4 regions of the Metabacillus litoralis genome follow, and region 1 is predicted to be linked to each of the others. Evidence: riboswitches for the same ligand, from Rfam matches in the RefSeq annotation. Region 1 holds a riboswitch; each other region holds the start of a gene.
What was found. Region 1 has a riboswitch for cyclic di-GMP ahead of D9842_RS18310 (hypothetical protein). Riboswitches for the same ligand answer to the same signal wherever they lie in the genome.
Positions count from the first base shown of each region.

Region 1 (4,220 bases):
TTTATAAAATAGAATTACCTACAAGTGGGCTTGTAACGGTTAATGTAGATAGTAAACATGTGAATGGATCAGTTTCCGTTTTGTTAACAAATGGTAAGGTGAATAATGAGTATTTAAATTATGTATCTAAACCTAGCGTGATGGAGGATGAAATTGGTCAAGTGGGATTGCCTGCAGGTACCTATTATCTTGAATTAGCTGCTGGTACAACTGATCTAGACGTTACATATCAATTTAGTGTTTCATTTGAAACTAGTAATTATTATGAGAAGGAAGATAATGATACCTGGGATATAGCAACCGAAATGGAGCTTAATAAGCGTTACAAGGGATTCTTTTCAACTCATCCAAGAACAGATGATGGTGATACATATAAATTCACCCTCCAAAAGGATAGTACGATTATTATAAAACATGCAAAATATCCAAATAGTTATGGAACATTAAGGATTTATGACTCGTTAGGTAAAGATGTTTTTAACGACTACTTGATTAACGATATACCATCATTAGGGAAAGATCGTGTAAATGAAGTAACGCTTAAGGCAGGATCGTATTTCTTAGAGGTTTCTGAGTTTCTTACACATACCTTGCCGAGCTTTCCCTATGAAGTAGAGGTAAGCGTGAAAGAAACAACATCTTCTGATGAATATCCATGGATAGGTCGTGTATTAATCCAAAAAGATGGCATGGCTCTATACAATCCAAACGGCAAAGTTCACCGTAAACTAAAAAAGGGTGAGGGATTAAAGGTTTACGAAATAGAAAATGACCGTTATCAGGTAGGTGGCGGCTATTATGTTCTTAAAGGTAGTGCAAAGGATACACTCTACTATTATGGACATGTGTGGGCAAAAAGTTCATACATGTATGTCTATACACCTGATGGTGACTTCTTTAAGAGGTTCCCATCAAGACAAACCGTAAGAGTGTATGGTATGGAGGATGGAAAATATCAAGTTGGTGGAGGATATTATGTAGTGCCTGACACTAATATTCAACTAGATCGCTAGGGGGACAGGTTCCGTGTCCCGATTTAATGGGGACAGAGGGACAGGTTTCTTGTCTCGGTCTAAAATTGCTGACAAGAAGGATGATTATCGACAGAAAAGCCAACTTTTATTGTTGGCTTTTTCTCTATTTTATCAAATGAACTCAGCTACTAATAAAATATGTAATATATGATGAGGATGTTTGAGGCAATGAACAATGATTGTATGCATTCTTTTATTTTGTTTTGGTAGGAAAAGGAGAAAAGTTTCGGCTTCTTAAATAAATAGTACTAAATATAAAAACTCTTAAAAGTCTTTCGTTGTATGGCGAAAGATCTTTTGGTAGTGAATGAAAGGATTATACTTTTAAAATTTTTCTCCATGACTTTATATAAAAAGTTTAATCCAAGACAAACAGCAAGGGTATATTCTGTGGAATATGGAATGTATCAAGTTGGTGGAGGTTATTTTGTAGATCAAGCAGCTCTTGTTAAATTTGATAGATGATAGATGAACATAGTAAATAGGTTACTTACATACTATTTGGTTTGGAAATGGTGGAATCTAATAAGAATCCTATAGAATTCAAATAAATACAAATAGCTCTGACTCTATTGAGACAGGGCTACTTATGTAATAAGGAAATGTGAACATGAAAATTGAATAAAGCCTAGACAAAGAATCTGTCCGAAACAGCTATATATTTCTATTCCTTTATCGTCTTAATAAATTTATCCAACCTAATGTTGCAGCTTCGTTAGACTTTCTAAGATTTATCTCTTGCATTTGCTGAACGATATTAATTTCTTTCATTTGTTGATCATGGCGTTTTTCTTGTTCAAATAAATTTAAAGCCTCTTTTAAAGAATCTGCTCTTTTATTAATTAAGTAGGATTCTAACTTTGTTAACGCATAATAATTAATATATGTTTTCGGGATATGTATAGGGTTAATATCCTCTTCAATTTCATTCATGAGCCTTTGTAATTCGTTAATCCTCGTTTTATTCTTTTTCACTCTTCTTTTTACACTTAATTTTGGTGCAATAAACAACAAATAAATTAAACCAAATAGAATAATTGCTTTCAAACCATCATCTAATGAGGTAAATGCAAGAATAAAGTAACTTATAAATATAATAAAGATTCTTGATTTGATACTAATTCCAATCATAGGATTTACGTAGTAATCTTGATACTCTGTGTGGAGCTTAGTATACTGTGTAACTACCTCCTTATAATGTTGAATTTCTGATAATAGTTCATCTTTTGATGCCATATAAATCTTCTCTCCAATCAATTGTAATACTTAAAAAAAACTAAATAAAAAAACCTAACAGATTTCCTCGTTAGGTTGCATGCTTCATATAATCTCTAGAAATTAGATTTATAGATGTTTTGCAACCCGACGATCATAGTGGGTTAAACCACCTTAGACTCGTAGCTTTGCGTCCCAATCTTTCAATTGGTTTGCCGTGAATATTTTTTTAATACTTTAGCATTATATCATTTATAGTAATAAAGGAACAGACCTCTTACCCTTTATATACTTGCCTCTATAGATTAAAGTTATTTTATCGTATAAAAAATTTAAATTAGTAAATATTCTGCAGGATTTCCCCAGATAATGTCGAAATGAACTCATATATCCGGTCTTATTTCCCCAACAGTATCACCTCATCATTTTTCCCATTAAATAATACTAAGATATAAGGAGGCCATGCCTTTGACAATAAAAATCTCAAGTGTTAGTTTAAGAGGTTTAGAAGGTTATAGAGTTCAAGTAGAAGTACAAGTTCGCCCCGGAGTGGAGTCAATGGTCATTGTCGGACTGCCAGATGCTTCTGTAAAAGAGTCAAAGGAACGTGTATTATCATCGATTCGAGCGATTGTTAGTTCAGGGACAGCTGAGAAGGTAGTTGTCAATTTATCACCATCAGAGCAGAAGAAAAATGGTCCGTTGTTTGATTTGCCTATTGCGATAGGAATTCTTAAGGAAAAGAATTATATAAAGGAACAGATTCCGCCCGACACCATGTTCATCGGGATTTTGTCGCTAGATGGGATGGTTGAAAGGGTTGAGGGGATGCTGCCTGCGTTAATTGCTGCTAAAAAATTGGGGTATAAGAAAGTTTTTCTTCCATACGATCCACGTGTCCCGATTGATATGTTAAACGGAATCGAGTGTGTTGTTGTTCAACATGTTCATGATGTAGTTAAGCTCCTATCTGGCGAGGCTCCTACACCGTTACCATCATTTACACCCTTTCCTAATCAGGAACCCTCATTCAATGACCATCAAAAGGATTTTTCCCACATCATAGGTCATCAATTTACAAAAGAAGCACTAGAAATAGCTGCTGCTGGAGGTCACTATGTTCTCATGAGCGATCCACCTGGTTGCGGAAAAAGAGTGCTTGCTGAAACATTTCCATCCATTCTTCCACCACTTTGTAAGTCGGCTCAATTAGAAGTAATAAGCTTATATCAACTCACAAACGAGAGACTGTATGATCCCCAAATGGCCCCATTTCGACATCCACATCATTCTGCCTCTTCCATCGCGATTATTGGTGGTGGTTCTTATCCAAAGCCAGGTGAAATCTCACTTGCTCACCATGGTGTTCTTTTCCTAGATGAAATGGCTGAATTTACAAAGAAAACCTTAGATATGCTTCGTCAACCTCTAGAAACGGGAAAGGTCACTATTAGCAGGGTGCACTCAACCGTTATATATCCTACTTCTTTTATCCTCATCGGGGCTATGAATCCTTGTCCATGTGGTTACCTCGGCTCTGCCTCTCACTATTGCACATGTACTCAAAAACAAATAAAAGGTTATCGCAATCGTTTATCAGGACCTGTTTATGATCGAATGGATATCCTGCTTTCGTTGAATTCTGTTAATCTCAATCAGGTCACAGGGAAGCAAGAAACATCCTCGGAAATGCGGGGGCGTGTAGAAAGGGCGAGGGAGATGCAATTTACTCGGTATCAAGAACAGGTTACAAATGCAAAAGTCCCTTATGATTTATTAATTAAAACCAGCCCTTTGATAGATAAACAGCAAAAAATAATAATGCAGGAGGCAAATAAAAATCTCTGGAGTAACCGCGTTCAAATCAAAATTTTTCGCTTAGCCAGAACGATCGCAGATTTAGCAGGAGAACGACAGATAACGGATGAGTCCGTATGGAAGGCTATTCAATTAAGACGAGCAGTTTTCTGG
Region 1 is NZ_CP033043.1:3,735,387-3,739,606, reverse strand. Features, by position in the region: gene D9842_RS18320 (hypothetical protein) at 1-1,013, shown strand, start outside; gene D9842_RS18310 (hypothetical protein) at 1,707-2,270, opposite strand; cyclic di-GMP riboswitch class I at 2,388-2,476, opposite strand; gene D9842_RS18305 (YifB family Mg chelatase-like AAA ATPase) at 2,718-4,220, shown strand, end outside; gene D9842_RS18300 (transposase) at 4,184-4,220, shown strand, end outside.

Region 2 (4,220 bases), 310 kb from region 1:
CGGGAGTAACCACCGCAGCCCAACCCCTGCATAGTAACTTGTTATATTATACCATTTTTAGAAGCTGCTTTTTATCTCACTATTTTCCTATCTACTGCTAAATTATAATTTAAATTTATTGACAACTACCTTTAATTCCTCAGCCATTTGCGCAAGAGCTTGAGCTGATGCATCAATTTCTTCCATCGAAGCCAATTGTTCTTCAGCTGAAGCTGCTACCTCTTCAGAGCTTGCCGCATTAGCTTGGGAGAGTTGAGATATTTCCATAGCTGAATTGGTAATTTCATCAATGCTAGCCGATATTTGTTGAACAGTTGCTGTTACCTGTTCAATTTGTGGTGTCATATTTCTTGTACTAGAAAGGATTTGCGTGAACTTATCAGATGTTTGTTCTGATACTTTTACCCCTTCCTCAACATTCGTGACAACTTCATTCATGATGTTCACTGATTCATCAGTATCTTTTTGGACTAAGGCAATTAACTCTGCAATACTTTTTGTAGACACTTGTGATTGCTCAGCTAATTTTCTTACCTCATCTGCAACAACAGCAAAACCTTTACCATGCTCACCAGCTCTAGCTGCTTCAATCGCTGCATTTAAGGCTAATAAATTTGTTTGTTCAGCAATACCGCTGATCACATCTAATATCGAGCCAATTTCTTTTGATCGTTTTGATAATGAGGTCACTTTTTCGTTTGAACGACTAATAGACTCAGAGATAAACTTCATTTGTGCCAAATTATTTTCAACAAACGTTCCACCTTCCTCGGCTTCTTTTGTTGTTTGTCGTGATAGTTCAGACACATTTGCTGAGCTTTCAGAAATATGTTGAATTCCTTGTAAAACCTCTTGTAATGAAGTTGTGTTGCTTTCTAATTTTGTTGTGGTTTCTTCAGCCCCACTTGAAATCTCCTGAATTGCAGATGAAACAGTTTCTGATGCTCTACTTGATTGTTCCGCACTTGCATTCAATTGCTCTGCTGATGCCGCTACTTGATCAGAGCTTGTATAAATCGAACTAATCATTTCTTTTAAGTTATCTGTCATTTGTTCAAAAGACTCATTTAGATAATAGATTTCATCTCTACTCTTAATCTTTAATTTTTCGACGTTTAAATCTCCAGCTGCTACTTGCTTTGCCATGTTTCCTAATTTTACAACAGGTCGTGATATGAAGATGGAAATAACAACACCACATGCAATAGCAAATAATAGGGCAAAAACACTTAAAATCACTACTTTCACTCTTGCGTTATCTGATGATTCATGTGTTTCCTTATATCGAACATCTAATATTTCTTTTAACCAATTATGCATTGAAAGGGTATCTTCTGTTAGACGAGTGCTTATAGGAACAATTTGCGCTAGTCCCTTATCAATAGCTTTCTCTTTATCAACCAAACTTTCATCCAGAATTTGATTTGCCTTTTCTCTAAACTCAATATTCGAGTTCTCAATTGAATTTAAACGATCAACCGTTTCCTGCAAAGTGGATAATTCTTTCCCTTTTAAAATTGCCGCATTAATACGATCATTTGCTTCATTCATTTTGTCTCGATAGCTATTATCACCATATAGCAAAAATGCACGATAATATCCAGATTGTTGCGCTGAATCGGTTTGAATCGATTGAGTAATTGCACGTATCTCAGTAACAGTTTCAACAATATAATTGTATGATTCATTTGACTGCTTCATATTGGAATATGACACATATGAAGCGATCCCAAAGATCAATGAGACGATTAGGAAGCTTCCTATTAATTTCCGTTTGATTGTTAATTTCATGATGTAAATATCTCCTTTTGTCTGATTTAGTAAAAAACAAAAAAACACCTTTAATCCAAGCATGTACATCTTGGAATTAAACGCGTTATTAGCAAGTGGCAGGATCGCTACCCTTATACCAATATCTCTTCCTTATACAAAACTAAATATTATAAAGTAACAGGGTCGCTATTCTTTCCTAATATTTACTTCATTCTTAAGTTTTTGATTAGCCATTACTAACATCAGCATAATTGCTTAATAACTGCGGTCTCCCTAGTAAAAAACCTTGGCCTAATGGAACGGATAGGCTTTGAGCTATCTGTAAGTCTTCCACTGTTTCTATGCCTTCGAGAATGACAGTATTATTATATCGTCTGCAATAGTCTAATATTAAATAGATAAATGCTTGTTTTTTTTCTGACCGGTGCAAATCTTGGGAAAAATAGCGATCGAGTTTTATATATTCGGGGTCAAGCTCAATAATATCTTGTATATACGCTTTACCCTTTCCTACATCATCAAATGCAATACTAATACCATAATTTCTTAAAATAGCAATTCTCTCTTTTAATTGTGCAAGATCTCTAACAGTCTCAACCTCTGATAATTCAAATGTGATAGTTCGACTGGATAGCAACTTTTCTGTAGCTAGCTTGTTTATAAAATCCAGAAATTCATGATGGAAAATAGTTGATGGAAAAATGTTTAGAAATAGCTTTTCTTTTGATTCATTCGGGCGAAACATTTTAAGAGCTTTGTAAACGGACTGAGTATCTAGTTGATATAATTGATTGTTTATGATTGCTTGTTGAAAAAATAATTCCGGATTAGAAAAATCAGTAGATCTTAGAAGTCCCTCATAACCAATCCTTTTCTTATCCTTTAATGAAAAAATAGGTTGAAAATGATGATAGATGTTTCCTTCGTTGATCGTCACGTAAATCCCCCCTTTGTTAGAAAAAAAGTGAACGAGAAGAATACTCGCTCACTTTACAATAGTAAAATATTCTCCGGCGGCTAGGCTACCATAGTAGATGATCTACCTTAGGTCCTTGGCTTTGCGCCCTTATCTTTCAATAAGTTTGCCTTTATCATTTTGTAGGTCTATTATACCACAACAAATTATTACAATTTCACCAACCGTTCGACAAATAATGACATTTTTCCCATTTACTATATTAACTCTACTTCTTAGTTATTAAAAATAGAAAAAGAGGCTGAACATATCATTCAGCCTCTACCTCAAATTAACCAAATTAACTTTGCGCTACTTCTTCTTTTTCTTTAATCAGATTTCTCATTCGCTCACGATCGCGCTCTATAATTGGCTTTAAATATTTACCTGTATAAGATTGTTCGTTATTCATAATATCCTCTGGTGTACCAAAGCCTACGATCTGACCACCTTTGTCTCCACCTTCAGGACCAAGATCAACAATATAATCGGTACCTTTAATAACATCAAGGTTATGCTCGATGACAAGAACGGTATCACCATTATCCACTAGGCGTTGAAGAACTTTTAAGAGTCTTGCGATATCATCAACATGTAAGCCAGTTGTCGGTTCATCAAGGATGTAGAGTGATTTACCTGTTGAACGTCGGTGCAGTTCTGATGCAAGCTTCACCCTCTGTGCTTCCCCACCGGAAAGTGTCGTTGCGGGTTGACCAAGAGTAATGTAACCAAGGCCTACATCAAAAATCGTTTGCAGCTTTCGTTTAATCTTAGGAATATTTTCGAAAAACGTTACTGCATCTTCGACTGTCATTTCTAAGATATCAGAAATGTTTTTCCCTTTGTAGGTAACTTCCAATGTTTCACGGTTGTATCGTTTCCCATGACAAACTTCACATGGGACATACACATCAGGTAGGAAGTGCATTTCAATTTTAATAATTCCATCTCCACGGCAGGCTTCACAACGTCCACCTTTAACATTGAAGCTGAAGCGGCCTTTTTTATAGCCTCTAACCTTTGCCTCATTTGTTGTTGCAAACACATCACGTATGTCATCAAATACACCTGTATATGTTGCAGGATTGGATCGCGGTGTCCGACCGATCGGTGATTGATCAATATCAATGACCTTTTCAAGTTGTTCAATTCCCTTAATTTCTTTGTGCTCACCTGGCTTCGCCTTAGCATTATGGAGCTTTTGCGCTAGAGATTTATGCAGTACTTCATTGACTAATGTACTCTTACCTGATCCTGAAACACCAGTAACAGCGATAAACATCCCTAGCGGAAATTTCACATTCACATTACGCAGATTATTTTCTTTTGCACCTTTAATTTCAATATATCGGCCATCAGGTTTTTTACGCTCGTATGGTAAAGGAATAAACTTTTTCCCTGATAAATATTGACCTGTTAATGAGTTTTCATCACTCATGACTTCTTCAGGTGTGCCTGCCGAAATAACCTGTCCACCATGAATGCCTGCTCC
Region 2 is NZ_CP033043.1:3,430,303-3,434,522, forward strand. Features, by position in the region: gene D9842_RS16995 (methyl-accepting chemotaxis protein) at 103-1,791, opposite strand; gene D9842_RS17000 (EAL domain-containing protein) at 2,000-2,710, opposite strand; cyclic di-GMP riboswitch class I at 2,783-2,870, opposite strand; gene uvrA (excinuclease ABC subunit UvrA) at 3,030-4,220, opposite strand, start outside.
Region 2: linked by a shared signal. The riboswitch ahead of D9842_RS17000 (EAL domain-containing protein) and the one ahead of D9842_RS18310 (hypothetical protein) in region 1 are both predicted to bind cyclic di-GMP.

Region 3 (4,220 bases), 110 kb from region 1:
CGCGGCGTGATCTTAACAGGTGGCGGAGCCCTTCTAAACGGCCTTGATCAGCTACTAGCAGAAGAATTAAAAGTCCCAGTATTAGTAGCAGAATCACCAATGGATTGTGTTGCAATCGGAACAGGAATTATGCTTGACAACATGGACAAACTTCCACGCAAAAAATTTGGATAAGTAAACTTTTGAGCCTGTGTGTACAGGCTCTTTTTTTGTCTTGTTTATATTGTTAGTTCTATGAGACTTTTTTGCTGGGGTAGGTTAGGTGGAAATATTTATATTGGGATGAACGACAAAACAGGAGCGGTGGAAGATGGTAGTGTCGTTCATCGTGGGTATGAACGACAAAACAGGAGCGGTGGAAGAGAGTAGTGTCGTTCATCGGGGTTATGAACGACAAAACAGGAGCGGTGGAGAGAGTAGTGTCGTTCATTGGGGTTATGAACGACAAAACAGGAGCGGTGGAAGATGGTAGTGTCGTTCATCGTGGGTATGAACGACAAAACAGGAGCGGTGGAAGAGAGTAGTGTCGTTCATTGGGGTGATGAACGACAAAACAGGAGCGGTGGAAGAGAGTAGTGTCGTTCATCGGGGTTATGAACGACAAAACAGGAGCGGTGGAAGAGAGTAGTGTCGTTCATTAAGGTATGAGGACCAATCCAAGAGCGAAAGAAGAGAAAGATGGTCATCATCCGGTAATGAAGACCATCCCAAGAGTAAAAGAAGAGGAAGATGGTTATCATCCCGGCAATGAAGACCATCCCAAGAGCAAAAGAAGAGAAAGATGGTGATCATGCAGAAATGAAGACCATCCCAAGAGCAAAAGAAGAGGAAGATGGTGATCATGCAGAAATGAAGACCATCCCAAGACCAAAACAAGAGGAAAATAGTCATCATGTAGCTAATGAAGACAATCCCAAGAGCAAAAGAAGAGAAAGATGGTTATCATCCCGTTAATGAAGACCAATCCAAGAGTAAAAGAAGAGGAAGATGTTCTTCATCCTGATAATGAAGACCACCCCAGAGTAAAACAAGAGAAGAAATGGTCTTCATTCACGCCATGAAGACCCACTCACAGATCCAAATTAAGCAAACTGGTCTTCATCGCCACATGATTCCTACACCCCCATCCCATAAAACCCCACAAAAAAAGCATGAACCCACCTAAGTGAATCCACGCCCAAATCCCAATCCCTACTCCAACTCCATCCAACTACCAACATGATGCACAGCAAACCCACCAAAACTTGAATAATCCTGATATTGATCTAAAACAAGTCCTAGCTGATTATTCATTTCGGCCTGACCTTCTTCAAAAAACGTTAAAAATCCGTCACTGCTACCAAGATTCATCGTTTCAACTGCGATCGTTACATCTTTATTAAGCAACACAGCCAGATCCATCTCATATTTCACTAATTCAATAATGCCATTCGGACCAACGGCTTTGTCGCGGTAGGCCATAATGGTCACTTCATCTGTATTTTTCAACGCCCATTCGGCTAGGTTTCCTTTTCCGTGCTTGTTACGGAAGTTCATTTCATCAAACCAAAACGGAATGTCAACAGCGAGGCTGATATCTAATGTTGATGCGGTATTAGCTGCAGCTAAAATGGCTCCTTGGTATTTCAGAACAGCAGCACTATAGTTTGTTGTCCATTGCTCTGTTAAGTATGGCTCAATATCAAGGTGAATTCCGGCGAACTTCTCACCAGCAGCTGCCCCGTTCTGGTAATTACCAACCCAATTTAAAAAGTTCAAAAAGGCTTTATTGTTAGCACCCCAATTTGGTGCTCCATCTAACGCGTAAACATCCATACCTAGCTTTGCAGCTTCACTAATAAAAGTGTGATAGTAGGCAACATCAATACTACGGTCAATCTGCAAAAACACATGTGATACTTGCTTTGCTTCTAAAAACTGCAATGTAGCTTCACGGTCATACACAATTTTACTCGTATCCCAGAGCCATGTTGAATAATCTGGAGCACCCTCAGCTTGTGCTTTATGATTCAAAGCTAGACCTCCTAGTTGAGATCCTAATAAAAATAGTAATGTCAGAAGTACAACCTTCATTTTCATCATTTGCCTCTCCTTTTCATAAGCCCCATGGCCCAAAAAAGGAGCCTGGCAGCTTGGCAGCCGTGCAATGTTATACATTGGGTAGGCCCATAGCTTTGCGTCCTTGCTTTTCAACAAGTTTGCCTTTTTCAGATTTTTCTTCAGTATAAGGGCTTGTCCGGTAAAAAGATATAGGAGTGGTTTCCTATCATTATTATTTCCCTAAAATATAACAGGTAATTTCTGAAAAAATGTAATGAGAAAACAGCCAATGTCCTTTATAATAAATGATAGGGAATTCTGTCGAAAAGAATTCATTTGTACGGTAACAACTATGTGACTAAGGTGGGTGTACAGATGTTAAGAGGTTTATATACAGCAACAGCAGGAATGCTTGCACAGCAAAGACGTACTGAAATGCTTTCAAATAATATGGCTAATGCCAATACAGCGGGTTATAAAGCGGATCAAGCAAGTGTCCGCGCATTTCCCGAAATGCTTTTAAATAGATTGGAAAATAAATCAGTACCAACAACAAATGGTTCAAGATTTGGTCAAGTCACACCAATTGGTTCGATTAACACAGGTGCTTATGTCCAAGAACTACAAAGTACTTTTTCACAAGGTGGTCTTAAAGAGACTGGCTTGTACTCGGATGTAGCTCTTTTAGAAGAGATTATTCCCTTAAATGCAGAAACAAATGTAAAAGGTGCTTTGTTTTTTGCGGTTCAAAATCAAGCAGGAGAAGAGCGCTATACTCGTAATGGACATTTCACACGGGATAATAACGGGATCCTTCTTTCTGGTGGGAATCCGGTTTTATCTACAACTGGGCAGCCAATCTCCATTCAGTCTAGTGAATTCCAGGTAACGCCTGATGGAGAAGTGATTGCGGATGGAGAGTTCGTAGCGCAAATTGATGTTCGTTTTGAAGCGGATGTTCGTAACCTTGTAAAAGAAGGTAATGGTTTATATCGCACATTTAATAATGAAGAACTGCCAACAGCCGTAAACAACGAAAACATTCAATATAATCTAAGACAAAATTACTTAGAAACTTCAACAGTAGATGTTGGACGTACGTACACAGATATGATGACAGCTTACCGTTCGTTTGAAGCGAATCAAAAGGTATTGCAAGCTTATGATAAGAGTATGGACAAGGCCGCGAACGAAATCGGCCGCATATAATAGGGGGTACTAGTAAATGCTACGCTCAATGATAACAGCGACGAATACGATGAGTCAGCTTCAAAAGCAGCTTGATCAAATCGGCCACAATATGGCGAATATTGATACACAAAGCTATAAAAGAACAGAAACTTCTTTCTCTGAGCTTGTACGTCAACAATTTAATAACCAGCCAAACGGAGCGGAGGAAATTGCAGAGCAACGTTTCGGCAGGGAATTAGGAATCAGACAGGGAACGGGAGCTATGCTTAACAGCAGCCTTGTTTTTACACAAGGAAACATGAAGCAAACAAGCAGAGAGCTTGATATTGCCTTTACTCTTCCTAATCAATTTTTACAAATTGACGTTAACGGGGAGATTAATTATACAAGAGATGGTGCATTATACTTATCACCAACAAATGATGGAACAAATCAATTATTGCTAACAACTTCTGATGGGAGTCCGGTTCTTGATGAAAATCAAAATCCAATTCGTTTTAATGATGATTTTCAAAAAATCGTTATTTCTAATGATGGAACGATTTCTACCGTTCAAAATGACCAAACAGAAGCACCACAAGAATTTCAACTCGGTGTTGTCCAAGTGGATCGCCCGCAAATGTTAATCCAAAACGGAAACAATCGTTATGGATTAAAAGATTTAGGCGGCATTCCGTTAAATGAAGTGTTAACGTTTCTAGAAGGTGAGCTGCGCGGCGATGTAGCGATGGAGCAAGGGGCACTTGAAATGTCCAATGTTGACTTATCCAAGGAAATGACCGATTTATTAATCTCACAGCGTTCTTATCAGATGAATGCAAAATCGGTTACACTTGGTGACCAAATGCTGGGATTAATAAACGGCGTAAGATAGGAGTTTAGTCTATTGGTAGCTAAAGAAACGACGAAACCGATCAGTCGAGAAGAAGTGAAAAAGGCCAAAAAGTCTAAAAAAGAACAAGAGAATCATGAGGAAAGCCGCCAAAAGG
Region 3 is NZ_CP033043.1:3,847,560-3,851,779, reverse strand. Features, by position in the region: gene D9842_RS18855 (rod shape-determining protein) at 1-174, shown strand, start outside; gene D9842_RS26050 (hypothetical protein) at 369-524, shown strand; gene D9842_RS18850 (hypothetical protein) at 730-954, shown strand; gene D9842_RS18845 (amidase) at 1,192-2,082, opposite strand; cyclic di-GMP riboswitch class I at 2,124-2,213, opposite strand; gene D9842_RS18840 (flagellar hook-basal body protein) at 2,416-3,249, shown strand; gene D9842_RS18835 (flagellar hook-basal body protein) at 3,266-4,105, shown strand; gene D9842_RS18830 (DNA-directed RNA polymerase subunit beta) at 4,118-4,220, shown strand, end outside.
Region 3: linked by a shared signal. The riboswitch ahead of D9842_RS18845 (amidase) and the one ahead of D9842_RS18310 (hypothetical protein) in region 1 are both predicted to bind cyclic di-GMP.

Region 4 (4,220 bases), 2.1 Mb from region 1:
ACAACGGGTTCTCCATAACCCAATCCAATTGATACAGCGCCAAAAATGACTGAGATGATCAACAAAAGGACACCAAAAAATTTCCTTATCTTCATTATCAAAGATGATACCCCCTTCCCCTTTTATACGGATGAGTATCCATTGAGGATTCAGTAAATGAGTAAACAGTCCAAAAGTCGGAGTGTAGGTTCTGGGATTTTTATAACAGAGGTACTTTGTTTTTAGGTCTTGTTTACTTTTCGTCCATTATTATTACTTGTTTTTCCTAGAAAAACAAAGGCAACAAGCAACGTAATCATACTACTAACAAAGAAGCCCACTGCGTATGTAGAAATATTCCCTTCCGATACTCTATCATTAAAATCCTAAAAAATGGATTCCGATACCATCACCATCAATATTTGTTCCAAACGACCTTAATTCTAGTCCTTTGTTTACCAACTGAAAAGCAATGAAAATAAGAAAAATAAAAACAATCCAACGAATAATTGCATTCATTTTATAGCCCACCTTTACAAAAATAAGAAAGTTACCATTTTTGATGTAGCTTTTTCGTGACACTAAATTCGCAAGTAATCAGTATACCCGGTTTTATTAATTTGAGATAAAGGGTGATTTTTGTATGTACTCTAGACTTTTAACTTGGTTAATGATAAAAGTCGCTATATCTTGATTTGTTATTGTAGTACCCGGCATATCTAATAGATTTTCTTTTATAAATCCCTTTTCCATGCCATCAACTATAAATGGAAGCCTAATTAGTGTCCACTTAATTAACGTGTTACGGCTAAGAATTTGCCATTCCTTTTTCTTATCGGTCATCATATTAGAATAGATACATTCAAACATCTTTGCTCCCACTCTATTCATAAAGCTCTTTTTATCTCCATTAATAGTTAAAGAGCCACCTGTAACCCCAATATAACGATCAATTTGTAATTCAGCCATTACCTCAAGTATCATTTCCGTTACATTACTATAAATCGGTTTCTCTCTGATTGGCTGGCCAAAAGAATTAATAACTACTTGACAATCTATTAGTAGTTTTTGAATATCCTCCAATTTTTGCACATTTCCTTCTACTATCTCAATCCTTTCGTCTCTGAAGCTTAACTTTGCTGGATTTCTAACAAGCATACGGACTTGATAACCGTTTTCTAACGCTCTAGAAGCAAGATAACGTCCTACCTTCCCCGTCCCACCAATTATAGCTATCTTATAAGACTTATCCATAACTATCCCTCTTTTAATCAATTTAAGATCACTTATACTCTGTTTTAGCTTAAGTTAAGACTCAATATCATATAAAAACATTTAATCGTTCCTAATATGGTGTATCTTTAAGTTAAACCAAATAGATCGCCAATTCTTCTTCGCTATTCGATCTTCATAAACCTCTACACGTTCTTTTGATTCTAGAAAGAAAGGTGTTGGCTTGACTTCTAAATTTACAACATCATTAATTCCGTGTGGAGCTATTAATTTTATATGGCCTTTTTCATCTAACTTTAAGCCAAGAGATGTAGCTGTTTCTGGAAATTTTGATATCGCATCTACAGAAGATAAATATGGAGGTAAATTACTTTTTAAATGCATTCTTGCTTCGTTCTTTACCGACCAAGGTACATCTGGCATTATGGTTTTTAGTTTTTCCTCAAGCATCTTTTCCTCTACTTCATTTATATTAGTAGAATCAAAGTAGATCACATCAACATCTGGAAGTCTCGTCCTTTCATTAAAATGATGAAGCGTGTCCCATATTTTTGAGCGAATAAATCCAGCACATATCCACCAATCCGGTAAGCCTAACATTTTTACAGATCTTAAAATCTCCATCATCCATTTATCCTGTTGTACAATTGAAATAATTTCTTTCTCATTCATTCTAAAAACCCCTATAAAAAATATGTAAAATTAACTTTGATATCACCAAAAATAATCATGCTATTTGATATTTACATTCGCCATTTTACCAATTAATCCCTTTCTTTTTTAACATAAAGCTATGTTAGTAAGATATAGTAAATAAGAAATAATAATTTTGTAGAATTTTGTTGAAATATAGGATAAAAGTCTTTAAAATCCTATATATAGTTGATAAAGGCAAACTTATCGAAAGGTAAGGACGCAAAGCTACGAGTCTAAAGTCTTAAAGACTATGACAGTCGGGTTGCCAATAGTTTATAGATTAAATAATGATTGATTGGTAACCCATTTATTAATGGGGGGATTATTATGAAGGATACTGAGATACAAGCTGCAATTAAAAAATTTAATCAATTATTAATGAGGTACCCTGATTCAAAGGAATCATCATTTTATTTTACTAATTTTCTTAAACAATTTCTAAGAGTGAAGAGCACAGCATCAGAAATTTGTTTAGTCTCATTTGTGACAATCATTGAACATGAAAAGCCAGAAGTATTCTATGAAATTCGTAAACGTGGAGAATATGATAATGTAATGAACTTTATCATCCATCTTACTACTGACTACGAGAAGGCTAAAAGTGATTTGAACAAACTAGCCAATGGTTCAAGAGAAATAGTAATTGTCCAATAAGCACTGATATTTTGAAGCATATCGTTATATAAAATACTAAAGTTTTATTTGTATTTTGGCATCTATAACGATTTTTAACGATCATATATTGATAAATTTTAAGGAATGATTAGAATTGAGTAATGAATGGATTAAATTAGTTGAGCAGTTAGAAAAAGAAGGAATCACACCAAAAGACGCAAATCAAATGATCCGCGGATACCAAATGATTAAAATGGTAATGAAAACCGTAAATGACATTGGAGAAGAAGAAGAATAGGATTTTTATCATTTGACGCGATGTAACTAAAGAGTACTTTGTTTACATAAAGAAGACGATCATTTATGAAAAATGATCGTTTTTTTATTACGTATACCAAGCATTTTTAGGTCTGTTTTCAGGGAAACCCACTTTTTCTCGATATGCTTTTCTCTCTTCAGTGAAATCAAACCATTGCTTATGGCATTTCGGGTTATTAGCATAGTGAACAACACAGCGAATTTGATCTTCAACACAGCTGTCAGTCCATACAGTTAACTTTTGTTCTAGTTCATCAAAAAGAGCAGCAGGATTTTTATCTTTGATTTCTGTTAATGAAAAAATATTTAATTTATAAACCAATTTTTCAGCTAATTTGTAACCAATAGAGGGTACAGTTTGAAATTCTGCTAAACCTTTTAAAGCTTTAGCTCTTGTGTTCGATATATTCAACATTTGTGCAATTTGTTCTGTATCAAAAGTATATAACTCATTTACACGAACTTTTACTCTTCTAAGCTGGGATTTTTCCTCGTCAGATAGAAGCAATTTAATAGATACTCCCATTATTCTCCTCCTATTTTGCAGCCAGACCTTCTTAATTTTTATATAGAGAATTCTTTTTCAGGCAATCCTAATATGTCTGTATTTTCTGGAACACGACCAAGCTGACGTAACATTGCAACTATTTGTCCCTTATGATGCGATTCGTGTGTAATTGAATGGAAAAGTAATTGATGGGGAGTTTTGCTTATAGCCCCACTGCCAGCTTTCCAGGCAGGCTCTTTTTCAATAAACTCATCAAGTTTGTTTTTGAATTGTTCGAAAACTTTCTCTACATAGTCATCAGCTTGTTGAAAATAGCGTTGAATATCATCTATTTTCATTTTATAAATAGTTTCCTTTGCAAGTAAAGGAGATGATGTTTCTGAAAGGACAAAAGAGCCTAACCAAGCATGATAGCAGCCCGCCACATGAACAAGAGAATCTCTAATACTCTTAAAACCAAAATCAAACTCTTTCGTCATATCCTCTTTATTCAGTTCTCTACACTGATCTAACAAAATCTGACGTGTTTGTTTGACCCATTCATATTCTATCTTCTCCATAGATCCTCCCACCCTTTTCCACTGGAAAATTTTTCTTATTATTATACACTAATATACATGATCATTACACCTAATGAAGATGAAATCTATCCTTACACGACAATCCATAGATTCTTTTATTTTAATTAAATATACAAACTCTCATAAACCAGAGCACTCTTATCCCAACTATTCGTCTATGAACAGCGTATACTATGTATGTATAATGCCATACCTCTAATCCTAATCTAAAAGTAAGACTTCATCACCTACTTGAATTCGTCCTGTTTTTGTAACAGAAGCATAAACCCCAAAATGATTATTTCTTTCTT
Region 4 is NZ_CP033043.1:1,614,374-1,618,593, forward strand. Features, by position in the region: gene D9842_RS07615 (MFS transporter) at 1-101, opposite strand, end outside; gene D9842_RS26265 (hypothetical protein) at 358-498, opposite strand; gene D9842_RS07625 (NAD(P)-dependent oxidoreductase) at 595-1,233, opposite strand; gene D9842_RS07630 (nucleotidyltransferase family protein) at 1,315-1,884, opposite strand; cyclic di-GMP riboswitch class I at 2,093-2,178, shown strand; gene D9842_RS07635 (hypothetical protein) at 2,236-2,562, shown strand; gene D9842_RS25755 (hypothetical protein) at 2,678-2,821, shown strand; gene D9842_RS07640 (helix-hairpin-helix domain-containing protein) at 2,909-3,367, opposite strand; gene D9842_RS07645 (DinB family protein) at 3,406-3,909, opposite strand; gene D9842_RS07650 (MOSC domain-containing protein) at 4,132-4,220, opposite strand, start outside.
Region 4: linked by a shared signal. The riboswitch ahead of D9842_RS07635 (hypothetical protein) and the one ahead of D9842_RS18310 (hypothetical protein) in region 1 are both predicted to bind cyclic di-GMP.